DNA from 2 places in the Corynebacterium rouxii genome. Region 2 is predicted to be linked to the other one. Evidence: riboswitches for the same ligand, from Rfam matches in the RefSeq annotation. Region 2 holds a riboswitch; the other holds the start of a gene.
What was found. Region 2 has a riboswitch for thiamine pyrophosphate ahead of thiC (phosphomethylpyrimidine synthase ThiC). Riboswitches for the same ligand answer to the same signal wherever they lie in the genome.
Positions count from the first base shown of each region.

Region 1: another riboswitch for thiamine pyrophosphate. It lies ahead of CIP100161_RS04560 (ABC transporter ATP-binding protein); the one in region 2 lies ahead of thiC (phosphomethylpyrimidine synthase ThiC).

Region 1 covers NZ_LR738855.1:870,805-895,798, reverse strand. The annotation lists gene CIP100161_RS04605 (hypothetical protein) at 1-556, opposite strand, end outside; gene CIP100161_RS04600 (ATP-binding cassette domain-containing protein) at 558-1,253, opposite strand; gene CIP100161_RS04595 (hypothetical protein) at 1,256-1,663, opposite strand; gene CIP100161_RS04590 (dipeptide ABC transporter ATP-binding protein) at 1,979-3,661, opposite strand; gene CIP100161_RS04585 (ABC transporter permease) at 3,664-4,617, opposite strand; gene CIP100161_RS04580 (ABC transporter permease) at 4,610-5,536, opposite strand; gene CIP100161_RS04575 (peptide ABC transporter substrate-binding protein) at 5,625-7,214, opposite strand; gene CIP100161_RS04570 (nucleoside/nucleotide kinase family protein) at 7,462-7,932, opposite strand; gene CIP100161_RS04565 (energy-coupling factor transporter transmembrane component T family protein) at 7,929-8,684, opposite strand; gene CIP100161_RS04560 (ABC transporter ATP-binding protein) at 8,681-10,060, opposite strand; TPP riboswitch at 10,055-10,167, opposite strand; gene CIP100161_RS04555 (chloride channel protein) at 10,204-11,379, shown strand; gene CIP100161_RS04550 (ECF transporter S component) at 11,391-11,984, opposite strand; gene CIP100161_RS04545 (2-dehydropantoate 2-reductase) at 12,126-13,019, opposite strand; gene CIP100161_RS04540 (DUF808 domain-containing protein) at 13,099-14,013, shown strand; gene ychF (redox-regulated ATPase YchF) at 14,088-15,173, opposite strand; gene CIP100161_RS04530 (sodium-dependent transporter) at 15,527-17,176, shown strand; gene metS (methionine/alanine import NSS transporter subunit MetS) at 17,176-17,346, shown strand; gene CIP100161_RS04520 (AI-2E family transporter) at 17,434-18,855, shown strand; gene CIP100161_RS04515 (DUF6542 domain-containing protein) at 18,922-19,713, shown strand; gene CIP100161_RS04510 (4-hydroxy-3-methylbut-2-enyl diphosphate reductase) at 19,777-20,772, opposite strand; gene xseA (exodeoxyribonuclease VII large subunit) at 20,885-22,126, shown strand; gene CIP100161_RS04500 (exodeoxyribonuclease VII small subunit) at 22,155-22,412, shown strand; gene CIP100161_RS04495 (DUF4245 domain-containing protein) at 22,422-23,000, opposite strand; gene glpX (class II fructose-bisphosphatase) at 23,303-24,319, shown strand; gene CIP100161_RS04485 (class II fumarate hydratase) at 24,576-24,994, shown strand, end outside.
Region 2 covers NZ_LR738855.1:35,209-42,852, forward strand. The annotation lists gene CIP100161_RS00210 (rhomboid family intramembrane serine protease) at 86-703, shown strand; TPP riboswitch at 1,669-1,779, shown strand; gene thiC (phosphomethylpyrimidine synthase ThiC) at 1,780-3,579, shown strand; gene CIP100161_RS00225 (thiamine phosphate synthase) at 3,563-4,231, shown strand; gene thiO (glycine oxidase ThiO) at 4,228-5,316, shown strand; gene thiS (sulfur carrier protein ThiS) at 5,300-5,500, shown strand; gene CIP100161_RS00240 (thiazole synthase) at 5,502-6,287, shown strand; gene CIP100161_RS00245 (ThiF family adenylyltransferase) at 6,287-7,297, shown strand; gene thiD (bifunctional hydroxymethylpyrimidine kinase/phosphomethylpyrimidine kinase) at 7,294-7,644, shown strand, end outside.

The sequences.
Region 1 (24,994 bases), 840 kb from region 2:
CTGCATCAAGTGAACAACATGCTAGGAAGTCGCCAGACAACCGCCGTATCGCTCCGGGAGCAATCATAGAAGGCAGAAGTGCATACCATCCGTATGACAGTACGCCAGCTAAGCCTACCGATATAGCTGGACGTAACGAAAAGCCTATTACGGTCCCGACAACTACCCATCCAATACCAAGTATGCAGGAATAACCAAGCATACCTATAAAAATAGAAGAATTGAGAGCTGTCAGATTTCCTGCAAGAAAAATAACCGACGTTGTGTAAGCAAGCGGAGGGAATAAAGCAAACCAAAGCAGTCGATCCAAAAGAATTTTTCGTACGGAATTAGCGACTACCCCAATCACAGGCCGAAACCGAGATGCTTCCCATGCCACTGCCACAGCCATTGCTGGAATGATAATGTAAAACACGATCGTAGCATTCGCTAGAATCGAAGGAGTATATGCCACTACAGTCCACTGAGATAGCGGCAAAAAACATACTAAAAGAGCGCCTACACAACACCATAAAGAGGGACGTTTTATCCAGTGCGATCTAGGGAATTTCCACATACTACCTACGCTCCCTTTTCTTGAATGCTTTAGAAAGTATATGGGCTGGAGAATCTCCTTGCTGCAACGATAGATCTTGAAACTCGGCACATGAGCCATCAAATCGGACTTGACCAGCATCGAGAACGATCACGCGCTCAAACGGGAACTTCAAATCAGCGCTATCGTGAGTTGACACCAATAACGATTGCCCATATTCGACTATTTGACAATATAAGTCGCTAATCGCTTGCTTACTCACTGGATCTAATGCAGCGCTGGGTTCATCTAAAAGCAACATATCGGCACCGGAGTTTAGTGCGGTAGCAATGGCTAAGCGCGAACGTTCACCACCGCTTAGTTTTTCACAACGCTGATGCATTAGATGTTCAATTCCAACAAACTCAAGCCAGTATGACGCCTTTTGACGTGCAACTGACCAAGCTTGTCCACCCAACCAGCTAACATATGCACAGTATTCAACACACGTAAAACCAATGATGGGTTTAAATTGCTGCTCCACACTAATAACCGATTTAGATCCGATTACACGCCCCGCAGAAGGTGCTAAACGACCTGCCAAAATTGATAGAAGTGTTGATTTTCCTGCGCCGTTTACCCCCAATAAAAGTGTGGCACGAGAATCGATCTTTAACGATGGTACATCGAGTAAAAGCTTTCCGGAGCGTCTAACTTTGACATTCTGAAGCTCAAGCATTGTCAGTAAACTACCTTTAGCCAGTTAATAGTCAGGCGATTCCAATCAAAAGTACCCACAACAGCATAGTAGTCACCAGCAGAAACTCGTCCCCAGTTACCACGGTCCCACTCCCTATAGCATCCGTTAAGAGTACGGGTACCCAAATCATGATCCGGCAACACTGGAATCTTTTTCTTCAGAGTAAATTCAACCCTACCTGGCGATCCGTGAGGATTATTCAAACAATTAGCGGCTGTAATTTCGGTGTTATACCCATCATAATTACGGTCATTCCAAGAGCGCGTAATAAATCCTGTACGCACACCATCGAGACGAGTCTCAAAAAAACCTTCTGCATGTGCTGAAATAGGCGATATGAGGGTAGTTGACGCCAGTAATGCGGCAACTAGGTAGTTCGTTGCTTTCATAGATTTTCACCAACCCTTAGGGAACTTGAGGCTAATCGATAATGGGTATGATTATCATGTCGGTTAAAGAAGTATTGCCTGCACCTCCCCCCCCCCCAACACGGTTGTACGTTTCCAACATCTTTGACACGACCGCCTTCTAAAGGTCCTAATCATCACTTACACAAACTGCACGAACAGGACTAATTAATTGTTAGTGATTACGGGTGGCGCGTAACTCAGCAACGAACAAACACATTGCTTTTACCTACCAATTGGTGCGTCCATGCAAGCAGGCCTATTTCATGGCAGCTCTAATCCGTCACTAAGAGGAAATTACAGGTTTTCTCCCGTACCGAGCTCAACGCCAAGACCTGGAACAGAGTTGATCAGATCACGGGTGTAATCTTCGTGTGCGTTGAGGAACAACTCATCGGTGGTTCCTTGTTCTACGACGCGACCTTTTTGCATCACCACGACTTGATCTGCTGTTTGACGCACAACTGCAAGGTCATGGGTGATGAACAAGTAGCTCAAATCCAGCTCCTGTTGGAGATCGGCCAGCAGCTGCAGAATCTGGTTCTGAACAAGAACGTCAAGAGCCGAAACTGCCTCATCGAGCACAATCACCTCAGGATTCAGCGCGAGCGCTCGTGCGACAGCGATACGCTGGCGCTGACCACCGGAAAGCTCATTCGGGTAGCGACGCATCGCAGAGCGTGGCATAGCAACCATATCAAGCAGCTCAGCGACGCGCTTCTCCCGCTCTTTCCGGCTGCCCACCTTGTGCACTAGGAGGGGTTCTTCGATACAGCGGAAAATCGAATACATCGGGTCCAAAGAACCATAAGGGTTCTGGAACACCACTTGGAGCTTACGGCGCATGTCGAAAAGCTCCTTCTTTCCTAGTGTGGAAAGATCGGTGCCTTTGTAATAGACCTTGCCCGTCGTGGGATCGATGAGGTTGAGCACCATGTTGGCCACGGTGGTTTTTCCGGATCCGGACTCACCCACCAACGCCAATGTGGTGCCCTTTTTCAGGCTGAAGCTGACGTCATCAACTGCTTTGAGTTCAGCTTTGTCTCCGCGTTGGCCGCGAACGTTGAAAATCTTGGTGAGGTTTTCAACACGGATAATTTCCTCATCGGTCTTCTTTTCCGTTGCAAGGATCTCCGAGCTTTCAACGCCCTTTTCTTGAGCAGATTGGATGCGCGCTGATGCCAGTGATGGTGCAGCTTTGACCAATCGACGGGTGTAGGGGTGCTGAGGGTTTCGCAAGATATCAAGCGACGGGCCTGATTCCACGATACGACCACGGTGCATGACCACGAGGTGCTCTGCACGCTCGGCAGCTAGGCCAAGGTCGTGGGTAATGAAAAGCACCGCGGTGCCTAGCTCGTGGGTGAGATTTTCCAAGTGATCGAGGATACGCTTTTGCACGGTGACGTCGAGAGCAGAGGTCGGCTCGTCGGCAATCAAGAGCTTAGGACGTGCGGCGAGGCCGATACCGATCAAGGCGCGCTGACGCATACCACCAGAAAATTCGTGTGGGTACTGCTTGGCGCGGCGGGCAGCGTCGGGAAGCCCCGCCTCCTCCAATAGCTGCGTTACGCGCTCGTCCATTTGGGAGCCCGGCACCACGTTGTTGGCTTTGAGGGATTCTTTCACCTGCGTACCAATGCGCCACACAGGGTTGAGGTTGCTCATCGGGTCCTGTGGCACCAAACCAATGTGGGAGCCACGCAGCTCCTGCATTTGTTTTTCGCTATATGTGGTGATGTCTTGACCATCGAAAATGATCTGTCCATCGGTCACTTTGCCGGTGCCTGGCAGCAACCCGATGATGGACATCGCCGTTGTAGATTTACCCGATCCAGACTCACCGACGATTGCCACGGATTGTCCTGGGTAAATAGTTAGATCAATTCCACGGACTGCTTCAACGGTTCCGGTGGTGGATGTAAAAGCGATGCGAACATCACGCATCTCTAGAAGCGGCTGTTGATTTTTTTCAGACATGATTATCGCTTCCTAGACTTTGGATCGAGGGCGTCGCGGACGGCGTCGCCCATCATGATGAAACTCAAGACGGTAAGGCCAAGGGCAACGGCAGGATAGAACAGCACCATGGGCTGTGTGCGTAGCGACGCTTGCGCCTTGGCGATGTCGCCACCCCACGACACAATGCTCGGTGGCAAACCAATTCCTAAGAAGGACAAGGTTGCCTCTGCCACGATGAAAGTGCCCAATGCCACAGTGGCATACACGATGATGGGTGCTGCGGAGTTAGGAAGTACGTGAGTGGTGAGAATACGCCACCTTGAGGCACCAACCGCGCGAGCAGCGGTAACAAATTCTTCGTTCTTAGTGGACAACACCGCACCGCGAGTAATGCGGGCAATGTTGGTCCAACCGAACAAAGCGAGCACCACAACAACAGTGATGATGGAGCGAGACTCTTTGAACATCTGCATCACAACGATGGCGGCGAGCACGAGAGGCACAGCGAAGAAAATATCTGTCAGACGCGACAGCAAGGTGTCTAAGAAACCACCGATGTAGCCTGCTGCGGAACCGATCGTAGTGCCGATCAGTACGACTGCGATGGTGGTGAGCACGCCTACGGCAACGGACGCGCGTGCACCATAAATCATGCGGGAGTAAATGTCGCAACCTTGACGATCGAAACCAAAGGGGTGACCAGGTGCTGGCTTTGCCAACGACTTGCCCAGTTCACAGAACTGCGGGTCCGTGGAGGTGAAAAGCTGTGGCACGATTGCCATGAGCAAAGCAATGAAGATCAAAGCTGCTGAAATCCAGAACAAAGGGCGGCGTCGTAAGTAGGTCCATGCTTCGCCCCACAAGGAGGTTGGTGCCGACTCATCAGCAACGGCGTCGACAGCACCTAGGCCGGTTTCGTCGACACTGGAAACGAAATGCTCTTGGCCACGACGGGAAATGTTGTTGTTATGCATAGCGAATCCTTGGGTCGAGCAGGGCGTAGATTAAGTCCACGACCAAGTTGGCGATGATATAGACGATCACAAGAACAGTGGTGAAGGACACCACAGTGGTCGGTTCGCCCTTCAAAATGGCGTGGTACATAGTTCCACCAACACCATTAATACCAAAGATGCCCTCAGTGACAATGGCACCGGCCATCAAAGCGCCTAAGTCGGCACCCAAGTATGTAGCAACGGGAATCAACGAGTTACGCAACACGTGGCGCATCGTCACGGTCGACCCCTTCAAACCTTTAGCCCGCGCAGTACGCACGTAATCGGCAGTCAGGTTTTCCGATACGGACTGCCTTGTCAAACGAACAACATAGGCAAAAGACAACGCGCCCAATACGATGGCCGGCATAAGCAGTGACTTCACCGAGACATTTGAGCCGACGGTGACGGGGAGCAATCCCCACTTCACTCCGACAAAGTATTGGAATACAAAGCCAATCACAAAGGATGGCACTGCAATAACGAGGAGCGAAAGCACCAGCACGGTGGAGTCGAAGAAACCACCGCGACGCATACCCGCGATGACACCGAAAATCACACCAAAGACGGCCTCGAAGATAAGGGCCATCACGGCTAGTTTGATGGTGACGGGGAATGCATGAGCCATAGCCTCTGCCACTGGGCGACCGGAGAATGTAGTACCGAAGTCCAGTTGGAAGATGCCCTTAATGTAGAGCAAGTATTGAACGAGGAAGGGTTTGTCCAAGTTGTACTCGGCTGTGATGCGAGCGCGGGCTGCTTCGGATAAGCCCCTGTCACCACCGAGGGCGGCTACTGGATCGCCGGGCATCAAGAAGACGAGTGCGTAGAGCAAAAGGGTTGCACCAAAGAACACTGGGATCATTTGGAGCAATCGGCGCCCGATATAACGCAACATATGTGGTTCCTTATTTCAACATCTAGATCCGTCGTGAGCCCCGCGTCACCACACGCGGGGCTCACGACGGAGTTCACGGGCAGGAGTGTTATCCCTTGGTGATCTGTTCGTATGCTGCAACGGACTTCCAGTTGAAGATCACGTTGGAGACTTTGTCAGAAGAGCCACCGTTGACGTTTGCGTACCACAGTGGGATTACAGGCAGATCCTTGAAGAGGATTTCTTCTGCTTCTTGGTAAAGCTTGAGGCCTTCTTCAACAGACTTAGCGCCTGCTGCTTCTTTCAACTTGGCATCAAATGCAGGGTTGCTGTACTGACCACCGTTGGAGCTTGCGTTCGTAGCGTAGAGAGGCTGCAAGAAGTTACCGAGCAGTGGGTAGTCACCCTGCCAACCGGTACGGAATGCTCCGGTAATGGTGCGGTTAGTGACTTCATCGCGAAGCGACTTGAAGTCTGGGTATGGTTTACCGCTAGCCGCAATGCCAAGGTTGTTCTTGAGTTGGTTTGCTACTGCATCAACCCACGACTGGTGGCCACCATCAGAGTTATAAGCAATAGTGAATTCTCCGGTGAACTTGGAGATCTTGTCAGCTTGAGCCCACAGTTCCTTTGCCTTTGCGGAATCAAACTTGACTACCTCAGAGCCCTTCAGACCTTCCTTGTAGCCGTCTACGACTGGCGAGGAGAAGTCCTTAGCTGGGGTGCGGGTGTCTTGGAAGATGGTCTTGGTGACTTCTTCACGGTTAATTGCGTGAGAGATTGCTGCGCGGCGCAGTGCACCTTCTTCACCGGAGAAATGCTCCAGCTTTTCTGGAATGGTGAACGACTGGAAGACAGCTGCCGGCTGGTTAACCGCGCGATCGCCTAGCTCATCCTTATATGTGGCGAATGCGGAGTCTGGAATTTGGTCGAGAACATCCAAGTTGCCTGCAAGCAGGTCGGAGTATGCAGCGTCTTGGGAGGCATAGAAGACGAACTTCACACCGTCGTTTTTCGCTTTGCGATCACCCTGGTATTCCTCGTTAGGAACAATGGTCAAAGACTCGTTGTGGTTCCACTCCGCTAGCTTGTAAGGACCGGAGGATACTGGCTTTTCACCAAATGCCGCCATGTCGTCGAAAGCTACATCTGGCAGTGCGAAGAAAGCAGAGTAACCCAGACGGGATGGGAAGTCGGATTCTGGCTGAGCAAGCTCAACGGTGAAAGTCTTGTCGTCGATTACCTTGAGGCCTTCGAGCTCCTTGACACCTTCTTTAAAGCCCTTGATACCTTCAAAGAAGGAGGCGTTGAGCTGATCGTTGGCGACAGCATAGTTCCACGTCTTAACAAAGTTCTCTGCCTTGATTGGGGTACCATCGGAGAACTTCAGGTCATCTTTCAAGGTGATCTTGTAGGTGCGATCGCCTTCAAGCTCGATGGACTCTGCCTGCTCGTTATGGGCTTTTCCGTTGGTGTCGTAATAGACGAGACCACCATAGATGATGTCGATGACACGGCCACCACCGGTCTCGTTCGTATTGGCCGGAATCAGAGGGTTTTGTGGCTCTGATCCGTTTGCCAAAACATAGTTGTCACCCGAGCCGCCAGTGCTTCCGGACGAGGAATCCGAAGAACAGGCAGTCAGGCCTAGAGCTAGTGCCGCGGTCATGCCAACGGCGAAAGTCTTCTTTAGCGTCATGTGAGACCTCCCAAGGGATGTGGACATCATTCGCAACAGCATCCGCGCATATGGCTAGAGGGAAACTATCGTTGCTTGAGCAAGATCCTATCCCGTAACGCACATCACGGCTAAGCCATAAAGACCCCTTCAGGTCACTAAAACTATCAAACAATAGGTTTAATTCATTAAAAATACCTTAGACCTGCATTTTTAATAAGACGTGATTACATTCACAATAAGGACGTAGCGTCGACATGATCACCCCCTAAAGTGCCCCCGCCAAGAATACCCGTGTCACATCCGGCGTCTCTACCGTCGCAAAATGTCGAGCTTCTTGCGCAGCCCACATATCCCACCATGGTTCATAAAAAGGATCCCTGGCAAGCGCCCTTTGCCGTCGTATCTGCTCAGGGCCATCAAACAGCATGGTCAATACTGAACCGTGCTGTCGCGCCGCCCGAACAACGCTGGGGGCAAGACTTCCCACCCCCTCGATAATAAGATTCCGTTCGGACACTTCCACCCATGGCCCCGCGGTGTCGTTCTCCCAGTCCCAACGGTGATACCCTCCCGCCCCCTCTAGGAGGGCAGTAACAATCTCAACTCCAGCAGCCAACCCATGCCATCCTGGGTACAGATCATCAAAATGCACAATACGCATTCCTAAAATCTCCCCAAGAAATCCCGCGAAGGTGGTTTTCCCAGAACCGGAGGGGCCGTCGATAAGCACGATCATGCGCCGAGAAACCTAAAACTTCCCGTAACGACCGCCGCCACGATCGCGCTTGTCGACGCTGCCAAGCACACCAGCAACAACATCGCATCAGCGGCACCCACGGTGGATTCCCGTGCCCATGTCCGTTCTGGTCGCCGACCAAAACCGCGCGCCTCCATGGCAGTAGCCAACTTGGAGCCACGACGAATAGCCAACACCAACAGCCCAAACACCATAGAAAAACCCGAGCGAATTCGATTCGAATCGTCGATACCCCGCACCCGGCGCGCACGTCGCATCGACTGCCAGTCTCTAGCAAAAAGGCTGATCATCCTAGTACTTGCTACAGCTGAAATAACGAAACGGTGTGGCAGGCGCAGGATTTGAGCCAACCCATCTCCTAGTTCAGTGGGGTCGATGTGTGCCAGTAGGACGACAGCGGGTAGCCCCACCGCCAGCACACGGAGCATGATGGCTGCGGCGAGTTGGAGGGAATTATCGGTGATATGGGCGAACAAGAAGGAGAAGTATTCGTGTCCTTCGGGGCGGCCATAGAGCGCCATAGATACTCCGGCGATGGGCGTTGCAATGAGAAGCGGGAACCCTCGACGCAGCAGCGTGCCCACTCCAACTCCTGCAAGTGGTGACAGCACAATCGTTAGTACTAGGGATACGGCCGCTGATACAACATCGACGCTGAGTAATAGCGGGGTGGTCAACAACATGAGTGCTGCGACTCGGGTAACGGGATTAGTGGCGCTGAGAAGGTTCATAGTGCGATCTCCTTATCGCCCAAGTAGCGGCGGTAGAGCTCATCGTGGGTGATAGACACAACCGTGGTGCCAGCATCGGCTAGTTCTCGCAGCAGTGTGACTAGTTCGATAAAAGTCGTGCGGTCTTGCCCAAAGGTGGGTTCGTCGAGGAACACCACATCAGGTGTGTTGACCAAGATGGTTGCTACGGATAGTCGGCGTTTTTGCCCGCCCGACAAGGTGAAAGGGTTGGCCTCAGCTAAATGATCAAGACCAAGCCGCTCTAGGAGCATGTCAGCCCTAGCGAAGTCTTGGGGATCGCGAAGCCCCACGCGCATTTCCTCACGAACTGTTGCGGCAACGAATTGGTGCTCAGGATCTTGAAACACAAATCCAAACCGTGAGCTCAACTCTTTGGATTTCCAGCACAATGGGTTTGGCCCTAGACCACGGGCGATGGCAGCAGCGACCTCGACACGTCCACCATGTGCGGGCAGCAGCCCTGCAAGGGTAAGTAGGAGGGTAGATTTTCCTTTTCCATTAGCACCGGTGATTACTGTGGAGGCACCAGCGGGAATATCAAAGCTGTACGTTCCTAGCGGGTGGTTCCAGCCAACGGTAAGTTCATGCGCACGTATCACTGTTTCGGTATGCGTAGAATGCAGCGCCGGTGGCAGTTCGGGATCGTTTTCTGGTACCCAGATTCCCAATTCGCTGAGCTCGCGGCCGTGGGTGGCGATCACGTCGCGGGCGGGGCCGTCGGCAAGTACCCTGCCATCAGGTCCTAGTGCGATAATGCGATCAACATGATCGAGCCATGTGCTCACACGATGTTCCACGACGATCATGGTCGCACCGGTTGTATCTACTACCCTGCTGATGTTCGACACCACCTCCTTAACGCCCTCTGGATCAAGATTGGCGGTGGGCTCGTCGAGAAGCACAATGTCTGCCCCCATAGCGATCACACCTGCAAGCGCCAAGCGTTGTTTTTGGCCACCAGAGAGCTCAGATGTGGGATGATCCACCGGTAAATCGAGCTCCACCAGCGACAATGCTTGGGTAACTCGCGTCCAAATCTGATCGCGCGGAACGCACATATTCTCGCATCCAAAGGCCACATCATCGCCCACACGGGAGGAAATTACCTGCGAATCTGGGTCCTGCAACACCATGCTGGGGATTCCCGATACTTCAAGTTCGCCACTATGCTCGCCGTCCTCATCAGCCAAAACACCTGCGATAGCAGCCAGCAATGTTGATTTACCGGACCCAGATGCGCCTAAAAGCAAAACTCGTTCCCCACGGGGAATCCTGAACGTAAGATCGACAAGTGCAGGATTGCGCCTACTCGCATGCCGAAAACTAAACGCATGGGCGATGACATGATCAGTCACAGTATGAAGTCTTCCTATCGCTGGTATTACCCAGATCAGGTTCTACGGTTCGGCAAAACAGCCGTCTCAGCCATGTACAGCAAGCACATGGCACCCGGGCATCTCGTGTGTGCACCGGCGTTGATCGTAGTCGGAACGCGCCGATGTGTCATTCTGAAAAGGTGAGTAGGAACGCAATCATTAAAGAAATCACCGGCGTCATCGCTGTCGGCGCAGCCACCGGGCTCATCGGGATCCTCACCACACTCCTCCTTCACACCGCAGAACACCAGCTCGCCCACGTCACCCAATCCACCATGGCAGTGATTAGCCTAGGAGTAGGAGCACTAGCAGGAATCTGCTGGTGGGCACTACGCCGGCGCGGCCCCATCGTCTCAGTTACCACAGCGCTGTCTACCGAAACCCAGCTGCCTTGGTGGCGCACGCTTGCCGACGCCCTCCTACAACTGTTCATTGTCACCGCCGGTGCCTCCCTCGGCAAAGAACAAGCACCCCGACAACTAGCCGCCGCTATCGCAGAACGCATCATCCACACCCGTACCGACGCCGATGCTCAACGTCGTAACCGGTTGCTCGCTGCCGCAGCCGGCGCCGGTCTTGCAGCCATGTACCACGTACCCATTGCCGGAATGCTCTTCGTCCTCGAGCTCCTCCCCGTGCGACGCGATCGCGCCACCGTTGCTACCACCATCGCAGTATGCACAATCGCCACCGCAGTCGCCGCACCCGTGGTTCCAGCGCCGCTGTATGCGTTTCCCCACGAAACTCTAGGAGTAAATGACCTTCTCCCCCTCCTAGTCGTGACTATTGTTGCCACAGTGGTTGCTGTGGTGTGGCGTCGTCTGACGGTCACTCAGCTCCAACGTCGTTATACCGGCCCTTGGCTTGTGATTACTCTTCCGCTAGCACTTGCGACCACGTATGCGGTGGGAACGTGGTTTCCTGCGGTTCATGGCAACGGCCAGCTCGTACTCGATGTTGCCTTTGGCACGGACATCACCGCTTTGATGGCGTGTGCACTTCTCCTAGTCAAAATGTCGGCCACGCTTGTGTGCATTCGTGCGGGAGCCGTTGGCGGTGTGCTTACTCCCTCGCTTGCTGTTGGCGCGGCCGCTGGCGTGTGCGTCGCGGTCCTTTTTGGTGCCCCGCACGCGGTCATGGCGTTGGTTGCTGCCGCTATCGTGCTGGCGATTGCGCAACGGGCTCCATTGTTTGGCGCGGCGATGGCTATTGAGCTCACCCACCCTGATATATGGCTTGCGGCCACTGTGGTGGTCACAGCGGCCGCAAGTTTTTGGTGTACAAGAAAAATCAGATAGAGAAACGATGGTTAGACCAGCGCGCGGGATTCCCTACCTGCCGCAAAACGGTCCAGTGCTCCAGTTCCTGCCAACGCCTTGACTAGGAGATAGCCGAACACGCCGGCAAGTATCGCACCAGAAATAGCCATGCTGCCTAAGTAGGTCAGGTTAAAGGCAGCGGTTTTAGCAAGGTTTCCGGAAGTGAAAAGCTCGAGGACGAAGGCACCGACGGCTGCTCCTACGCCAGAAAGCGCTGCAACGAGCAGTCCGAAGCGTCGATAGAGGAAGAAGGCGAACACGAGTTCAGCTCCTAGGCCTTGCGCAAGACCTGAGTAAATCGTCTCGATTCCCCACTGGTTGCCAATACCTGCGGACACACAGGCAGCAATGAGTTCGACGTAGATAGCTGCAAAAGGCTTACGAATAATCAGGCCGCCTAAAACACCACCAATGAGCCAGATTCCCACAGCGATACCGCCAAAGCCAGGGGTGAAAGCATCGGCAGCTGAGTACCACGCATAGCCGATGGTGTTCCACACCCAAAACAGCAGACCGGTTGCAATAGCAATGACGGAGGCGATCACGATGTCAATGACGCGCCAAGAATTCTTCGATCGGTTCATTATTCTTCCTATCGCCGGTATTACCCGGATCAGGTTCGACGGTTCAGGGCGTGCACGTATTTTTCGCTCTGTCTCAGCTTTGTGGCATTTCTCTGCCGTCCAGCACCCGTGGTTTATAAGATATGTGCGTTTAAAGCATACTCAGGCGTTTTGGTTATGAGAAAGTACGTTGCCCACAAGGTGATGGAGGCGAGCATCAACACCGACGCGTTGGGCCATGCGCACTACAGCACCAACTTGAGCATCGAGCTCACTAGGAAGGCCGTCGGCAAGATCACGCTGCATAGAGCTGGTGGCACCCTCCGGCTGAGCGTCGGCAAACGCCAACACACGATCAACCACATCTTCGGGAAAATCCACCCCATGTGCTTGACCGGCTGCTACAACCTCGCGGATGAGAGCCTCGAAATCATCACGGTAGGTGGTTCGTACCACTCCTAAAGGTTGATTGACCAGCGCACCTAGAGCACCAAAACAGGTAACAAACATCGCTTTGAACCAGATGTCGGTCATGATCGCAGGGTGTACCACAGGCTCGATACCGGCACGTTCTAAGGCATGGGCCAGCTTATCGACGACCCCACGCGTCACCTCGCTCATGCTCCCGAAGGTGAACGTAAAAATCCCGCCTGAGAACTCGGCTTCGGCTGGACCACGCTTGGTTAAAAAGCTACGTACCACGCCTGGTATTACTCGGTCGACACCCAGCGCTTCTACAGCGATGTGGGGCATTTCCACTGAGTTCTGAGTGGTAACCAACACGGCATTCTTGGGAAGATTTTTAGGCAAATCTACGCTGCCTAAGGTCTTAGTCGCCAAAATCACCACATCGGCGTCGGGGACGTGGCTTAGGTCTTCTACCACTGGAACGCGAATGTCGCGCACACCGGAGGCGTCGTGAAGCCTCATGCCGCGGCGCTGCAGCGCGTCCAGCGATTCCCCACGGGCAACAAAAGTGACCTTCGTGCCCGATTCGTGCAACAAACCACCAAAAAACCCGCCGACTGCGCCGGCACCAACGATCACAATATGCATGCCACCGACAATAGAGCAGTTCTGCAACGTAGACTAGGAGGAAAGTTGACCATGTCGCAAAGCGAAATTGAGGTTTCCCATGGCCGGTGGCCTAGCTGCCCTTTTAGATGATGTTGCGCTGATCGCGCGCACCGCGTCGGCAAGCGTCGACGATGTTGCTGCAGCAGCGGCAAAAACCAGCGCCAAAGCAGCGGGCGTAGTTGTTGACGACACAGCCGTCACCCCACAATATGTCCGCGGTGTTACCCCCGCCCGAGAGCTCCCCATCATTTGGCGTATTGCCAAAGGCTCGCTGGTAAACAAACTGTGCATTATCTTGCCCATCGCCCTCCTACTCAACGCGCTCGCCCCCTGGGCACTCACCCCCATTTTGATGCTAGGTGGCGCATTCTTGTGCTTCGAGGGTGCTGAAAAAGTCTGGGAGATGGTGACCGGAAAACAACATTCCAGCGAAGAAGAAGCCGGCGCAAAGGACGAAAACACGCTTGTGCGTGGTGCTATCACCACCGACTTGATCCTTTCTGCAGAAATCATGGTGATCTCGCTTAATGAAGTCGCAGACCAAACCATCTGGATGGAAGCGGCCGTTCTTATTGCAGTCGGTATTTTTATTACAGCCGTGGTATACGGAGCCGTCGCCCTCCTAGTCAAACTCGACGACGTAGGAATCTTCTATCAGCATAAAGACTCCGGTGCCGCTCGCGCCTTCGGTGCCGGACTTGTCAAGGCCATGCCTGTGGTTCTCAACGCTATTTCTTTCATCGGTATGCTCGCCATGCTCTGGGTTGGCGGCCATATCGTTATCGGCGGGTTAGATTCGCTCAACCTGTGGCATGCACCCCACGATGTAATCCATCACTTGGTGCATAACGTGGAACACCTAGGTGGCGCCGTGGCGTGGACAACAGAAACAGTGGGATCGCTGATCTTCGGCCTCATCTTGGGCTTTATCGTGGTGGCAGTTATCGTGCCCTTCCACAGGAAGAAGCACTAAAACCGTCCCCGCAAAAGAAACCGCGCACCTTCCTTTTCTCTAGGAGGTGCGCGGTTTTTTAACAGCTATGGTTTCTAGCCACCGATCTTGAAGTCACACACGTCGCCGTCGTGCATGACATAGTCTTTGCCTTCCATACGCATCTTGCCCTGAGCCTTGGCTTCAGCGATGGAACCTGCAGCGTCGAGATCATCGAAGGAAACGATCTCGGCCTTGATGAATTTCTTTTCAAAGTCGGTGTGGATCACGCCAGCAGCCTGAGGTGCCAAAGATCCCTGTTTGATCGTCCATGCACGTGATTCCTTGGGGCCTGCAGTGAGGTAGGTCTGAAGGCCCAAGGTTGCAAAGCCGGCTTTTGCGAGCGTGGCAAGACCAGGTTCGGTTTGGCCAACGGACTCGAGCAATTCGAGGGCTTCGTCCTCGTCGAGTTCGAGGAGCTCAGTCTCAGTCTTAGCATCGAGGAAGACGGCCTCGGCAGGGGCTACGAGGTCACGCAATTGCTGCTTGCGGGCATCGTCGGTCAGTACTTCTTCATCGGAGTTGAAGACGTAGAGGAAAGGCTTAGCCGTCATGAGGTGTAGTTCGCGGACCAGGGCGAGATCAATCTCGCCGTTCTTGGATGCTGCGAATAAGGTGCGGTCGTCTTCAAGGATGGCCTGTGCCTTCTTGGTTGCTTCCACGGTTTCAGCAAGATCTTTGTTCTTGCGGGCTTCTTTTTCAAGACGAGGCAGCGCTTTTTCTACTGTTTGTAGATCTGCCAAGATCAGCTCGGTATTGATCACAGAGATATCTGAGCTGGGATCAACACGGCCGTCGACGTGGATCACGTTGTCGTCAGCAAATGCGCGAACGACCTGACAAATGGCGTCTGCCTCGCGGATATTCGCTAGGAAGGCGTTGCCCATGCCTTCACCCTCAGAAGCACCTTTCACAATGCCGGCGATGTCAACAAAGGAGACCGTAGCAGGCAAGATGCGTTCCGATTGGAAGATTTCTGCGAGACGGTTCAGGCGAGCATCCGGAAGCTCGACAAGACCAACGTTGGGCTCGATGGTTGCGAAGGGATAGTTCGCCGCCAGAACGTCGTTGCGGGTAAGGGCATTAAATAGCGTGGACTTGCCAACATTGGGCAGGCCGACGATTCCAAGTGTAAGGCTCACGAACGATCATCCTAGCAAGCAGGCAGCAAAATGGCTCCCCACCAGCGCTGTGCACGTACATCAGGGGGAGCTATCACAGATAGCGTCGCAACGCTTAACATCCACTCCCGCAAAAATGAGATTATTATCTTGAAAAATCTCACACAACGGGATAAAAGGTGTTACCTTTAATACACCTCACTCCCTCGCAAGGTTACCTCACCCATAGGGCATACCTTATTTACCCTCTCCTAGAAACTTCGGCAGCACCACCTTTTCAGCCGCAATGATTCCCCACGGAAAAAGAGAGGCTCGTTTTGCATTCCTTCACACCGCGCACTGAGCGTCTGGGTGTTTGTACGAAAGGTGCGCTCATGACAAGCACACGTGAGCAAGGCCAGCGCCGTGAGGTGTTTTCCTCACGCTGGGTCTTTATTCTCGCTGCCATCGGCTCGGCTGTTGGCTTGGGCAATATTTGGCGATTCCCCTATGTGGCCTACCAAAACGGTGGCGGAGCGTTCCTCTTGCCTTACCTCATCGCGCTTCTCACCGCCGGAATCCCACTGCTGTTCCTCGACTTTGCCATCGGCCACCGCTACCGTGGCTCAGCGCCGTTAGCGTTTCGACGTATCAAGCGGTGGGCAGAAGTCGGTGGCTGGATCCAGCTCGGTATCGCCTTCTTTATCACCATTTACTACGCCGCGATCATCGCATGGGCAGCGCTTTATACCGTCAAGTCCATCAACCAGGCATGGGGTGATGATCCCAACGCATACTTCTTTGGTGACTTCCTCCAGTTCGATAAAACCGCAACGTTTTCCACCGACTTCGTAGGCCCCATCACCATTACCCTCGCCTTAGTATGGATCGCAGCGATCATCGTCCTTGCTATGGGAGTAGATGCTGGCATCGGTCGAGTGTCCAAGGTCTTCATGCCTATCCTCACCGTGCTGTTTGTCATCGTGGTCATTCGCGCCCTCTTCCTCGACGGCGCCGCCACCGGCCTCAACGCATTTTTCACCCCACATTGGGAAGCACTTAAAGACCCCACCGTATGGGTAGCAGCCTACGGGCAGATCTTCTTCTCGCTCTCCGTGGGATTCGGTATCATGCTCACCTACTCCTCCTACCTCAAGCCACGCTCCAACCTCACCGGCACCGGTCTAGTGACAGCCTTCGCTAACTCTTCCTTCGAAGTGCTCGCAGGAATCGGCGTCTTTGCCACCTTGGGTTTTATGGCAACTCAACAGCATGTTGCCGTCAACGAGGTAGCAACATCCGGAATTGGTCTAGCGTTCGTCGCGTTCCCCACCATCATTAATCAAATGCCATTTGGAGCCCTGTTTGGCATCTTGTTCTTCGGTTCGCTTACCGTGGCTGGTTTTACTTCCCTCTTTTCCCTCCTAGAGGTTGTGGTTTCTGGCGTACGAGATAAAACGAACCTGTCAAGGAAAGCAACGGCAGTAACCGTGGGTATCCTCATGGCGTGCTTGTCCATTGTCTTATTTGCTACTACGTCAGGCCTGGCCACGTTGGACATCATGGATAAGTTCACCAACAATGTCGGCATTGTTGCCATCGCACTCATCAGCATTGTGATTATCGACTGGATCTTGCGTCGAATCGATGAATTCTCTCTGCACCTGAACATGGTGTCGTCTTTCCGCGTAGGCACGCTCTGGCGTATCTGTGTGGTCAATGTGACCACGTTGGTTTTAGGTTTTACCCTCTTCCAAGAACTAGCCAGCCTGATTTCTGAGCCCTATGGCGGATACACCAGTACTCAAGTTGCTTGGTTCGGCTGGGGCGTCATCGCCTTCATCATCGTCAGCTCCATCGTCATGTCGATGATTGGCTGGCCTCGTAACACGCCTATCGACGGCCCACCGGGGTCCGATTTCGGCGTAGAGACGGAAAAAGAGCGCACTCCTAATAAGCCGCAAAAATATGACCACGGAAAACACGGGAAACGTCGTATCGCGGGCTTTGCGATCGAGCAATACAGCAAGGAGGAACTGCACTAATGTCTACCGCAGCTATCCTAATGATGCTCTTATTCATCATCGTCATCTGGGGCGGACTCGTACTCGCCCTCATCACCCTGATCAAACATCCCGATGAAACCTCAGGAATCCTCGGCGAACACGACTTCGCCACTGACGACGTACTGATTGCTCAAGAGCACACCTCTTAGCACCCACGAGGGATGGCATAGAAAAAGCCATCCCCCCTTGGGCATTGCTCTCCACGCTAACGCATGCGATGAGGCACAATAATTGCTGTGACTTCCGACATTCCCACCCCAGAAGAATCCGCACCAAGCTCGACACCACCTCATGCCGAGAACACCGGATCTTTTACCGAGGCAACCGATGTCTTCGAGGCCATGTCTCCCCACGACGACCACGCCCGCATCGACCGCTCAGAAGTCATAGCGCACGGCGTTAAAGTTCTCTCCACTTGGTGTATCCGCATTCTCATCATTGCAGCCACCGCATTTGCTACTTGGTATTTACTCAAGCAGGTCTGGCGCGGAATACTGCCCGTCATTCTGGCACTCATCGTCTGCACCGTACTATGGCCACCAACAATCTGGATGCGTCGCAAAGGCATACCCAGTGGTTTCGCTGCGCTGATAAGCATCTTGGCCAGCTTTGGGTTCTTTGGGTTCCTGATCTGGATTATCGCCCCAGATGTAGGACGACAATCTCAAACCCTTTACTTCCAAGCATTCGAAGGAATCCAAAAGATCCAACTATGGCTACAAGGACCACCGCTAAGCCTCGATTCTGAAGAACTCAACGACCGCATCAATGCCGCCGCCGGATGGTTCCAAAGTAAAAGCGGCACCATCGCTGGTGAAATCTTCTCTGGACTAGGAGTGGCAACATCCGTACTCGTCACCCTCGGCGTAGTCCTCGTTTTAACCTTCTTCTTCCTCAAAGACGGCGAAAAATTCCTGCCATGGGTACGTGGAATCGTCGGAAAGCGCGCAGGCTGGCACCTCACGGAGCTCCTCGCACGATCGTGGATCACTCTGTGCGGATTCGTACGCGCCCAAGCACTTGTTTCGCTTGTCGACGCCGTAGCCATCGGCGGCGGCCTTCTCCTCCTAGGCGTACCCATGGCACTCGCACTCGCGGTGCTCACCTTCATCGCTGGATTCATCCCCATCGTCGGAGCCTTTGTCGCAGGAACTCTCGCCGTCCTCGTAGCACTTGTGTCCTTAGGCCTTACCAAGGCCGTGATCACACTCATCATTGTGCTCGCAGTCCAACAGCTCGAAGGCAATGTGCTTTCCCCCATCCTGCAATCTCGCGCCATGAACTTGCATCCAGTGGTCGTCTTGGTATCCGTCACCCTCGGCGGCAGCCTCTTCGGTATCGTCGGGGCCTTCCTCGCAGTGCCCACCGCAGCCATGATCGCCGTCTTATTCCGCTACCTCCAAGACATGACAGCGCTACGAGCCGGTGAAAAAACCGCCGACGACATCAAATTTGTTACACGGGCAGGCTCCATCACCGGAAAATTCGGCGAACAAAAAAACCAAGAACTCATCGCAGCAAAACTAAAATCTCACTATAAGCAGTCCTCTCCCCCTCCTAGAGACGCAGAACCTCAACCGGAAGACGAGCACGCTGTCGTGTTGCAGAGCCTAAAAGCCAAAATTAGCGACCTCACACACCTGTTCCATAAGCCCTGATTTCTGGGGCACACGCCCACAGCAAAAGTTCCCAACCACAGATCCCCTTGAGTAGGATAAACATCCGTGCAGAACAAGACAGAACATAAACGCCACAGCCAGGCACACACCACCTATGCCAATGACCAATTTTTTGGCATCTCCTTGTGGTCTTCTCTTGTTCTTATGACAGCCGCGATGGTCACTGGGCTGCTTATTTCTCAAGCAACCGGCAGCGTCGGATGGCCATTTCTCGCGATCTTTGTTGCTTTCTCGCTGTTTACTGCGCTACTTACCCTTCCCAGTGGCCTGTTTCTCCTCGTGGCAAGCCTGCCGCTATTTTTCGGCGTAGGAATTCTTGCCACAGCATGGCTCATTGTCAAAAGCTCAGCGGCTGAAGGAACGCCTTTTAGCACAACGCAGCTTATTACTACTGTTTATCCCATTACTGAGCATTTCCCCCTCCTAGCGGCAACGACCATCGGTGCGGGACTGATTGCTTATCTTCGTGTGTCACTTCTCAAACGCAAATATAAGCGCGTTACCACTATCGCGGAGCGAACTCGACGCGCTCAAAGCGAGACTGACCGTCGGAATTATACGGCAGCGTCGAAGGCTCGTACCCAAGCACAACGTTCCAGCAAACCGCAGCGCACTCGGGCCAGCAGCCGATCTCGCCGCGACAACAGTGTGACTGTTGAAGAGCTGATGCGGCGTAGGCAAGAACAGAAACAAACAGGTGCTAAATCGTTCGCGCCAAGGCCTACACGTACTGCAGCTCAGCGTGAGGCCGCCGAGCGTGATTTGACTCGTCGCCTAGTAAATCCAGATCCAGAAATCCATAGGACTCGTACTTTCGACGACGACTTATACAGTTAAGGTCGAAAGTTATAACGCAAGAGGCGCCACGCATATCCCATGTGTGGCGCCTCTTGCGTCGCTCTACGTGCGCGAAGGGCGCAAATCTCTAGGAAGGGCGAAGGTGATCTTTTCTGCCGCAGTAGTAATCTCCTTAACGTCGTGGAAGCCACGCTCGTCAAGGAATTCCAGCACTCCACGCACCAAGATCTCTGGCACGGATGCGCCAGAAGACACGCCCACAGTGGTGGCGCCATCGAGCCAAGACTCATCGATCTGGTGAGCGTAGTCGACGAGGTAGGAAGCACCCGCGCCTGCTTGCAAGGCCACTTCAACCAGTCGTTTGGAGTTCGAGGAGTTCTGGGAACCTACAACGATAACAACATCTGATTCCGCAGCAATTGCTTTGACTGCCACTTGGCGGTTTTGTGTGGCGTAGCAGATGTCATCACTAGGAGGATCTTGAAGATGTGTGAAGCGCTCATGGAGCTTTTTCACAATTGTCATCGTCTCATCCACAGACAACGTGGTTTGCGATAGCCAGATAAGTTTTTCGTCGTGAAGAAATTCGGGGAGTTTGTCCACGCTTTCAACTCCGTCGACAAGGTGGGTTACGTCGGGGGCTTCCCCTGCAGTGCCTTCAACTTCCTCGTGGCCTTCGTGTCCGACTAGGAGGATGTGGTAGCCGTCGCGTGCAAACCGTTTCACCTCGTTGTGCACTTTGGTGACCAAGGGGCACGTTGCGTCAAGAGTTTTCAGGCTCAGTGCTTCTGCTTCTTTGTGTACGGCGGGGCTGACGCCGTGGGCAGAAAATACTAGGTGGGCGCCTTCTGGAGCTTCGGTTGTCTCATCGACAAAGATGGCGCCGCGTTCGGCGAGTGTGTCCACAACGTAACGATTGTGGACGATCTCTTTACGCACGTAGACGGGCGCGCCATATTTTTCTAGGGCCTTTTCGACGGTTTCGACAGCGCGATCCACGCCGGCGCAGTAGCCTCGTGGGGCTGCGACAAGCACACGCTTGTGTGCGGAGGCGGTGTCAGCGGACTCAGAAGCGGTGAGCTGATCGGGTGAAGTCATGCACACCAGCTTAAACTACTGTCCCACTGAGTGTGCTCTCCTGCCGTATGCTTGTGTGTTGGTTCCTGTTGAATACAGTTTGTTGCTCGCCATGAAGAAGGGGGTTTAAGGTTTGGCTGCACAACCGAATGCACCTGAAAGTGCATGGCCTGTTCGTGAGCTTAATTCCAAGGTAAAAAGTTGGATCGAGCGATTAGGTCATCTGTGGGTTGAAGGACAAATAACCCAGCTAAATATGAAACCCAGCTGGAAGTTTTCCTATATCACCCTGCGTGATCCTGAAGCTGAAGCCAGCGTGCAGCTCACCTGCGCTACTTCATTACTGCGCTCATTGCCTAGTCGGCTTCAAGACGGCGACCGCGTAGTGGTATACGGTAAGCCGGCGTTTTATGAGGGCCGTGGCTCTTTTTCCTTATGGGTCACCGATATCCGCCCTGTGGGCGTGGGTGAACTGCTCGCACGCATTGAAAGGCTGCGCCAGCAACTTGCCAACGAAGGGCTTTTTGATCCTACGTTGAAAAAACCATTGCCGTTTTTACCAAACAACATTGGACTCATCACGGGTCGTGGCTCCGCCGCCGAGCGCGATGTGCTAGCAGTTGCCCACAGTAGATGGCCTGAAGTGAAGTTCACCGTCATCAATACTGCTGTGCAGGGTGCGCGCGCGGTGCCCGAAATCATTGAGGCATTGCAGCGTCTCGACGCCGACCCCAGCATCGACGTCATCATCATTGCCCGTGGCGGTGGCTCAGTGGAAGACCTTCTCCCCTTCTCTGAGGAAGCACTTCAACGTGCCGTCGTTGCAGCGCACACACCGGTAGTGTCTGCCATCGGTCACGAACCAGACAATCCCGTTTTGGATAACATCGCAGATCTTCGGGCTGCAACGCCTACCGACGCCGCCAAAAAAGTGGTTCCAGATGTTGCTGCTGAACGCCAGCTCCTCGCCGAGCTTCGCTCCCGCAGCGCTGCTGCGTTACGCGGCTGGGTCCACAAAGAACGCCAACAACTTGCCGCCGTACGCAGTAGACCAGCCCTTGCAGATCCCGTACGTGCTATCACGCTGCATCGCGATGAGATTGCTCGGTCAATTGCTTCTATCCGGCGCGATATGCGTTACATGCTCAGCACTGAACACGCCACAGTGGCGTCGCTACGCCAACAAGTCGCAGCCCTTGGGCCATCGGCAACATTGGCACGAGGCTACGCAGTCATCCAAGTCGTGCCCCGAGACGGCAGCGCTCCCGAGGTAGTGACCACCATTGGAATGTCGCCACCTGGCAGCCAGTTACGCATCCGCGTTGCCGACGGCTCCATCACCGCCGCTGCAATGCAAACAACTCCAGCAGACTAAGACATACAACAGAAAGACGCACCTCCTCATGCCACATGACATCATCGGTCAAGGAACTGGAACCAACGCCTTTGCACCAGTAGAAGAACTCTCCTACGAACAAGCACGCGATGAGTTAGTAGAAGTCGTCCGGATCCTTGAACTAGGACAAATGGGCCTCGACGAATCACTCGCCTACTGGGAACGAGGCGAAGCACTCGCTAAAAGATGCGAAGAACACCTCAACGGTGCGCAACAGCGCATAGAAAAAGCCTTGGGCGAGACATCCCAAGGCCAAGAGCAGTAAAACCAGCGATTATTGTGAGGCGGGTCCAGGCAATGGGCTCGCCTCGATCATTTTGGTGATTACGCGATCGAATTCCTCACGGGGAGCTGCACCGCTGACAATCACACGTGCATCTCCTAGATCGACGACCCAAATGTCACGGACGTCTCTATCTTCAGAGCTATATTCCTCGACTACCTTCCCTCCTAGAGAATGCTCTCCGGAGCGGGTGCGCAGGTTGCCGTCGTAACGCTTAATGACATCGTCTTTGCTTACGCCTGTTTGAGTAAGTTGGACATACGAGTCTTTGTTGACAACCCATCCCACGACTGGGGCACTTGCTTTGGCGATAGTCATGCGCCGCGCCGAGTTGGCCTGCCAGCCCCCGATCTCGCCTGGATATCGCACAGCGAAGTCCGCCCCACGCGCTTCCATTTCGAGGAAGGTGCGGGCGTCTACTCGTTGAATAGGGGCGTTATCTTTATTCCCACGATCGAAGCTGCACATTCCAGTAAAACCGATGGTCACTGCAACAATGAGCAGAATCGAGCCGAGCGACAAAATGATGTCCCGGGCGCCTTGGTAAATGCGAGGTTTTTCTACAGCCACGCACAACAGTATGGCATGAGTGCGCGTTAATCAGCGGATACGCGTACATGGGTATAGCCGCAGTAATCGAAAGTGTCTGCAAGGTTACCTTTAAGATTTTTTGCCTTGCAGATCACAATTACCCTCTTTAAGGTGTGGTTTTCCGGTAAATTCTCACATAGCTTTGCAACAATTAGGCAGGTAGACAAAAACCGTGTGTTCGCGAGGATCTCCCCCATGTCCCCTCGCTATGCTGTTCGCGTCACCATATAAGCAGTTCCCACTATTGAGTTTTTATCGTCATCCACAGGAGGCATTCCCTTATGACCAACCTCAACCCAGAGATTCCAGATCGCAACCTCGCCCTCGAGTTGGTTCGTGTTACCGAGGCAGCTGCACTGGCGTCTGGCCGCTGGGTCGGTCGCGGCATGAAGAACGAGGGTGACGGAGCAGCTGTCGACGCCATGCGCAAGCTCATCAACTCGGTTCAGATGAACGGTGTTGTAGTCATCGGTGAGGGCGAAAAGGACGAAGCCCCCATGCTCTTCAATGGCGAGCAGGTCGGCACCGGCGAAGGTGCAGCAGTAGACATCGCCGTTGATCCAGTCGACGGCACCACCTTGATGGCTGAAGGCCGCCCTAACGCCATTTCTGTCTTGGCAGCCTCCGAGCGTGGTTCCATGTACGACCCATCTGCCGTGTTCTACATGCGCAAGATCGCCGTTGGCCCCGAAGCTGCTGGCACCATCGACATCAACGCACCGGTCGAGTACAACATCAAGGCCGTCGCCAAGGCAAAAGGCATCGCACCAGACCAAGTCACCGTTGTTGTCTTGGATCGCCCACGTCACGACAACCTCATCAAGGATATTCGTGAGGCAGGCGCCAAGGTACGCTTGATCCGCGACGGCGACGTCGCCGGCGCAGTTGCCGCTGCCCAAGCCACCAACTCAGTCGACATCATGATGGGTACCGGTGGAACCCCAGAAGGTATCATCACCGCATGCGCCATGAAGTGCATGGGCGGCGAAATCCAAGGTGTACTCGCACCTAAGGATGACGCCGAAGCCGCTAAGGCCCGCAATGCTGGCCACGAACTCAACCGCGTTCTAGGAACCCATGACCTCGTCTCGTCGGATAACTGCTTCTTCGTTGCCACCGGTGTAACCAATGGCGACATGCTCCGTGGCGTGAGCTACCGTGCCGACGGCGCAACCACACGCTCGCTCGTTATGCGTTCCAAGTCCGGCACCGTTCGTTTCATCGAATCCACCCACAAGCTGCACAAACTGCAGGAATACTCTGTGGTTGATTACTCCCAAATTTCCCCACGGAAGTAGCGGCGCCTAAAAAGTAATTTTTATCACCCACACCCCGCATCCTTGCCCTAAGCACAGGTGAACGGGGTGTTTCTCTTAGCTTACGCAGCCCCGTTCCCCTCGATTCATCTCACACCAGCAGTATTTCCCACATCTTTGCCACATTTGGCTTGGTTTTTGGGCATACTGGTAGGCATGCGTGCACGTGTCCCGCTAACCCGAGCTACCACGCGCACAGATTTCTGCAACCTTCTACTGACAAAGGTGGATACAACTTATGACTGAGCAGCAGTACCGCATCGAGCACGACACCATGGGTGAAGTTAAGGTGCCTATCGACGCCCTCTGGCGCGCACAGACCCAGCGCGCGGTTGAAAACTTCCCAATTTCTGGCCGTGGCCTCGAAGCCGCACAGATCCGCGCTATGGGTCTGCTCAAGGCCGCTTGCGCTCAGGTTAATAAAGACCGCGGACTTCTAGCTCCAGAGCAGGCCGACGCAATCATCGCCGCAGCTACCGAGGTAGCCGAGGGCAAGCACGATGACCAGTTCCCTATCGACGTCTTCCAGACGGGTTCCGGCACCTCGTCGAATATGAACTCCAACGAAGTTATCGCCTCGATCGCTAAGGCTAACGGTGTTGAGGTTCACCCTAACGATCACGTCAACATGGGCCAGTCCTCCAACGACACCTTCCC
Region 2 (7,644 bases):
GGCATTTCAGATCCCTTGGTCAGTGTGCACCATCAACCCTTCACCATGTTTATGCTATGTGATCGCATTCTTTAACGAGGTGGGGGTGGTGCATACTGAAGTGATGAACGCACTCAAACGCACATATGGTCAAGCACCTGTGACCGTGGTTCTTTGCGCGCTGACGATACTTATTTATCTGCTTACTGTTGTGGAGTCCCGCTCGATTGAAAACAACCTTAGTGATTCGTGGATTGCAGATCACTGGACTCTTTATGGTCCGTATTCTCATGGCCTAGGGTGGCTGCGCATGGTGGGGACGGTGTTTCTCCACAGCGGGCCCACACATCTGGCGTTGAACATGTTTATGTTGTTCTTCTTTGGTCGCGAGATTGAGCATTATTTAGGTAGTGGTCGTTTTACTTTGGCTTATATTGTGAGCGGGATCGGGGCCTCTGCAACTGTTCTGCTGATGGATCCGCTTGCGCCTACGGTGGGTGCTTCTGGTGCTGTGTATGGGCTTATGGCGATTTTTGTGGCGATGTCGTACCGGTTGCGTAAAGATATCACAGCACCGTTGATTCTTATCGCAGTGAATGTGGGCTATTCCTTGCTTATGGATGGTGTTTCCCTGTGGGGACATCTGGGTGGCTTGCTGACGGGTTGTGTTCTGGGGATTGTTTTGGTGATTGCGCAGACTACTCGAGGTGGTAAGCGGGGGTGAGATAAGGAGTTTATCTAGGGGCGTCTCGTGTTTGCATGAGGCGCCTCTTTTTTTGAGAAAATCCTTATCACACAAACCACACAAATAACATGAAACCCAGCAGTTAGCTGCAGTTTCTTGGGTTGACTGCTGGTGGGGAGCAATGTGGTTATCGGCTGTCACAAGAGGCGACATGAGGCTACTGGGGTGGTCTGGCACCTCAATTTTGGGCGGAGAATAGTGCACAGCTGTTCTGAGTTATCCCCAGATTTTTGTAATTATCCACCAAAATTTCACAACTTCTGGAGTGTGAACACAGCGCTGATCGTGTGAAAAAGATTCCACAGCAGTTATCCACAATGTGGATAATTACATGTGTGTTGTTCACAGGGTAGTGATCGAATAGCTGTGTGTTCGAAGTGTGCGACCTGCTATTTTCCACAAGATTTCGAACAAATCCGCAGGTGGGGAAGAAGTGCACAACTTTATCCACAGGGTGTGGATAAAGTCTGGGGATAACTTCCATCCGTGTAATTCCACAATTTCTTCCACAGCCTGTGGATAACTTTTGGTGATAGATGTTCACAAGTGGTGGATAACTTGTGAGTAAACTTCACATCTGGTGGTTCTGGCCTAAAAAAGGAGCGCTGTGCCGTGCACTCTAGGTATAAGGGCACAGGTCAACGTCATGGACTTGTTCAGCTGTGGAGTGACTGTTTGTGCAGATAAATAGCTACTTTTGAGCAAGAAGTGGCTGTGGGGCGATAAGAACTCGCACGTTACGCTATTAGCTGAGAAAAATTAAGGTTCTGGTGGGTGTTGTGGAAGTTTCTAGAAACCGAGTGATTGAGGGGCATGACCGGTCTGGGACGCACCCCTAGACGCTTTGCTAAAACTGCAGGTCGTCTCACGCTTTGGTGATATTGCTACCCCCATCGGAGTGGGGTGTGGCGGCACAATGTTGGGTGCGTGTTCTAGGTTAGTGAGTGTCCCCCCGCGGGCGCCCGAGCACGGGCTGAGATTGCGCTGATGCTGTGCAAGCACCGTTTGAACCTGTCTGGTTAACACCAGCGAAGGAAGAGAGGAGCGCGAGCCTAGTGTCGGCAGCCTCAGCTAATTCAGTTACCAATCCATCTGCTTGGGAAAACTCCGAGATCCATCCGAAGCACTCCTATTCGCCGATCGTTTCCGGCGACCTTGAGGTTCCAGAAACAGAGATTCAGCTTGACGATTCTCCTACCGGCCCCAATGATCCAGTTCGGATCTATCGCACCCGCGGCCCTGAGTGCGATCCCACGGTGGGATTGAAGCCGCTGCGTGCACAGTGGATTGACAATCGTGAGGATACGGAAGAATATGCTGGCCGTGAGCGGAATTTGGCTGATGATGGTCGTTCCGCGCTGCGTCGTGGCGCAGCGTCACTGGAGTGGAAAGGTGTGAAGCCCACGCCACGACGCGCCAAGCAGGGTAAGCGCGTGACTCAGATGCACTATGCGCGCCAGGGCATTATTACGAAGGAAATGGAATTCGTGGCGCTGCGCGAGCACATGGACCCAGAGTTTGTGCGCAGTGAGATCGCCCGTGGTCGTGCGATTATTCCGAACAACATTAACCACCCGGAATCGGAGCCCATGATTATTGGTCGAAAGTTTCTGACCAAGATCAACGCCAATATCGGTAACTCCGCGGTGACCTCGAGCATCGAGGAAGAAGTATCCAAGCTGCGGTGGGCTACCCGCTGGGGTGCAGATACCGTGATGGATTTGTCTACTGGCGACGATATCCACACCACCCGCGAATGGATTATCCGTAACTCCCCAGTGCCTATCGGTACGGTACCGATCTACCAAGCGTTAGAAAAGGTCAATGGTGTGGCTGAGGATCTCACCTGGGAGATTTTTCGCGATACCGTCATTGAGCAGTGTGAACAAGGCGTGGACTACATGACCATTCACGCCGGTGTGTTGCTTGCCTACATTCCGCTGACCACCAAACGCGTAACCGGAATTGTGTCCCGTGGTGGATCCATCATGGCTGGTTGGTGCCTTGCGCACCACAAGGAGTCCTTCCTTTACGAACACTTTGATGAGCTGTGCGAGATTTTCGCGCAGTACGACGTCGCTTTCTCGCTGGGTGATGGTCTGCGCCCTGGTTCTGTTGCTGATGCGAATGATGCCGCCCAGTTCGCGGAGCTGAAAACCATTGGTGAGCTGGCTCGCCGTGCGTGGGAATACGATGTACAGGTCATGATCGAGGGTCCAGGTCACGTTCCGCTGAATATGGTGCAAGAAAACAATGAGCTGGAGCAAAAGTGGGCTCACGATGCGCCTTTCTACACTCTTGGCCCATTGGTGACTGATATTGCGCCAGGCTATGACCACATCACCTCGGCAATCGGAGCTGCTCATATCGCTATGGGTGGTACGGCGATGCTGTGTTATGTGACCCCCAAGGAACACTTGGGTCTGCCTAATCGTGATGATGTGAAAACCGGTGTGATTACTTATAAACTCGCAGCTCACGCGGCCGATGTGGCTAAGGGGCACCCTGGTGCTCGTGCGTGGGATGACGCGATGAGTAAAGCACGTTTTGAGTTCCGTTGGCATGATCAGTTCGCGTTGTCGCTCGATCCAGATACCGCGATTGCTTACCATGACGAAACGCTTCCGGCGGAGCCGGCAAAGACTGCGCACTTCTGTTCCATGTGTGGTCCGAAGTTCTGCTCCATGCGCATTAGCCAAGATATTCGTGACATGTTCGCTGACAAGATCGCTGACTTAGGCATTCCGCAGGTTGGCGGCGACGTAGAGGCTGGCATGGCGGCAAAGTCTGAGGAGTTTGTGGCCCAAGGATCGCAGCTTTATAGCGAGGTGCGTGATAATGCTGCCCACGCCTAGGTGGGGTCGAGACTTTGATCCGCGGTGCTACTTTGTCACCGGCACGGGCTCTGTGGATCACATTGTCGACGTAGCGCACCAGGCGGCACGCGCCGGCGCTGGGCTCATCCAAGTGCGCAGCAAACCCATTGCTGCCCGTGACCTGTACATTCTTGGCCGTGAGGTAGCCCGCGCGGTGGTGGAGGTTAATCCTCGCACCCGCGTGCTTATCGACGACCGCGTGGATGTTGCCCTTGCGTTAATGAACGACGGCGAGCACATCCACGGGGTGCATGTTGGCCAAGACGATCTTCCGGTGCGCCATGTTCGCGCCTTGTTGGGTGATAACGCCATTATTGGGTTAACCACGGGCACACTGGAGTTAGTTCGTGCATCGCGCCACGTTGCCGAGGTGATCGACTACATTGGTGCCGGCCCATTTCGGCCCACCCCGACAAAAGATTCTGGGCGGGCACCTGTAGGTCTTGCGGGGTATCCGTCACTGGTTGCTGAATCATTGGTGCCAGTTGTTGCCATTGGGGATGTTCGCCCCGAAGATGCGGCCGATCTTGCCGCAACGGGGGTCGCTGGTGTGGCAATCGTGCGCGCATTAATGAACTCGCAGGATGTAGCTGCCGATGTAAACCTCGTATTGAAAGGTTTTGCACAATGAAAATAGCTGTTGTAGGTGGTGGGATCGTAGGGCTAAGTACCGCCTTTGAGCTCAGTGTCCGCGGGCATACCGTTCACGTATTTGACCCCAACCCAGCAAGCGGGGCCTCACACTTTGCCGGCGGAATGCTCGCCCCCGCCGCCGAAGTACAGTTCCAACAAGACCCGCTGTTTCCCCTAATGCGGCGCGCCGGGGAGCTGTGGCCGGACATGGTGCGTCGGGGAGCGCAGCATACCAACCTGCCTATGGGTTATCGCACAGAAGGTACCCTCGTTGTGGCAGCCGATCGTGCGGATGCAGAACATCTTAAACAATTGCACACAACCCAAGAGGCAGCCGGAATGGACGTTCGCCCCATCACTACCCGACAGGCCCGTGACCTCGAACCGGCATTAGGGCCTCGGCTATCGGCGGCCGTACATATCCCCAATGACACCCAAGTTGCACCACGTGTATTCCTCACCGCACTACTCGACGCCCTCCACGATTGTGGGGTAGAGGTAGTAAAAGAAAAAATCACTGACCTTGAACCCCTATACCAACAATTCGATATTGTTGTCCTCGCAGCAGGCCTCGGCGCACAACACCTAAGCCCCATACCGCTAGCTCTACGGCCCGTGCGCGGCGACATCCTACGAGTACAAACAGAACCAAGGGCAGTCAACATGGTTGTACGTGGTTGGGTCAACGACCGCCCCATCTACATCATCCCGCGCGCAGACGGCGAAATCGCCATAGGTGCCACCAGCCGCGAAGACGAGCGTGATTTGCCCAGTGTAGAAGGGATATACGACCTACTCCGCGATGCCGTACGCGTAGTCCCGAGCATCGTCGATAGCTCCCTTCTAGAAGCCAACGTAGGGATACGCCCCGGCACGCCCGACGACCTCCCATACCTCGGGTGGGCATCAGACCGACTCATTATCTCCACCGGATACTTCCGCCACGGTATCTTGCTCTCAGCACTCGGCGCCCACGTCACCGCATGCCTTATCGACGGTACCGACCCCGGCATCGACCTCACAGCATGCGCACCAGATCGACACCGCAACGAAAGGGAAGCAACCCATGAACATCTACATTAACGACACTCCCACCATTATAGAATCACCCCAGCTCACTACCATTATTAGCAACCACTGCAACGGAATCCGCTCAGGGATCGCCGCAGCCATCAACCAACGCGTGATACCCCGCTCACAATGGGATACCACCACAGTCACCGCAGGCGACCGCCTCGACATTCTCACCGCAGTGCAGGGAGGATAACATGCTCACCATTGCAGACCGCAGCTTCCAATCCCACCTCATCATGGGAACCGGCGGCGCAAGCTCATTCGACACCCTAGAAAAATCCCTCATCGCCTCCGGAACCGAACTCACCACCGTAGCGATGCGTCGACACGCCGCCCATACCGGAGCTCACGGTGAATCCGTCTTCGAACTCATGCAGCGCCTCAACATCACCCCGCTGCCCAACACCGCAGGCTGCCGCACCGCCCGCGATGCCATCCTCACCGCACAACTCGCCCGCGAAGCACTCGACACCTCATGGATCAAAGTGGAAGTCATCGCCGACGATATCACCCTGCTCCCCGATGTCCTCGAACTTATCGACGCCACCGAAACCCTTACCAACGACGGATTCACTGTCCTCGCCTACACCTCCGACGACCCCGTAGTCGCACAACGACTCGAAGACGCCGGCGCCGCCGCAGTCATGCCTTTAGGGTCACCCATCGGAACCGGACTCGGCATCCTCAACCCGCACAACATCGAACTCATCTGCTCACGTGCCACAGTCCCCGTACTCCTCGACGCCGGCATCGGAACCGCCTCCGACGCCACCCTCGCCATGGAACTCGGCTGCTCAGGCGTACTCCTCGCCAGCGCCATCAACCGATGCATCAACCCCATTACCATGGCTACCGCCATGAAACACGCTGTCGAAGCAGGACGACTCGCGCGCGAAGCCGGGCGCATACCGCGCCGGGAGCATGCGGTGGCGTCGTCAAGCTTTGAGGGGCTTGCCTCCTGGGCGGACGAGGTGCTGTGATGCTCGACGAGCTGGAACGCCAACGCGTAGCCCGCCAACTGCGGCTACCTGGTTTTGGGATTGAGCAGCAAGAACGGCTCAACAAAGGGCGAGTGCTGGTGATCGGGGCTGGGGGGCTGGGTAGTCCCGCGTTGCAATCCCTTGCGGCGGCTGGGGTGGGGTCGATTCGACTCGTGGATAACGACACTGTGGATGTGTCCAACATTCAACGCCAGATCCTGTTTGGTGTTGGGGATGTGGGGAAACCCAAAGTCCACGTCGCTGCCGAAAGATTGCGTGCAATTCAACCCGGTATTCGTATCGACGCCCGCACCGAACGCCTCACCGCGCACAACGCACACGAACTCGGCGAAGGCTGCGATGTGATCCTCGACGGCTCCGACACCTTTGCTACCAAATTCCTCTGCGGTGACCTTGCCGAGATAACAGGCATACCGCTCGTCTGGGGCAGCGTACTGCAATTCGAAGGACACATGGGCGTATTCGCCTGCGAGGTAGGGCTACGGGACCTGTTCCCTGAAGCCCCCACCCAAGGCCTCAACTGTGCCGACGCAGGTGTACTCGGCGCTACCACCGCCGTGATCGCCAACCTCATGGCCACTGAAACCATCAAAATCCTCGCCGGAATCGGAACCGTCCAACCGGGAGCTATCACTACCTACAACGCTTTGACCAGCACATTTCGCACATACACTGTGGGGCGTGACCCCCTTCGGCCTGCAGCACGCACACTTCACACATGGGAGCTTCCCAACGAATACGAACTTATCGACGTTCGCGAACCCCACGAAATAGAACACACCCCCAGTGGTGCGCACATCACCCTGCCACAATCCATGTGGAGTGACACCACGACGATCCAGCATGTACTCGACCACATCACCACAGATGATGTGGTGGTCGTCTGTGCCTCCGGCATAAGAAGTGCCGCATTTATCGAACAATTTGCGCACCTCAACCCACGCATCACCTTCCACAACGTCCCCGGCGGAATCAACGAACTCCCATGAACCCACACATACTCACCATCGCAGGATCCGACCCCTCCGGCGGGGCCGGAATTCAAGCAGACCTCAAATCCATCATGGCAGCCGGCGGCTACGGTATGGCAGCAATCACCGCCCTGACCGCGCAAAACACCTGCGGAGTTACCGCAATACACACCCCACCCACGGAGTTTCTCAGCGAACAACTCCGTACCATATCCGACGACATCACCATCCATGCCATCAAAATCGGCATGATCGGATCCCCTGATGCGGCCACCGCCATCGCCACATGGCTTGACCAGCTACACCACACACCCATCGTGGTTCTCGACCCCGTCATGGTAGCCACCTCCGGATCGGTACTCGGC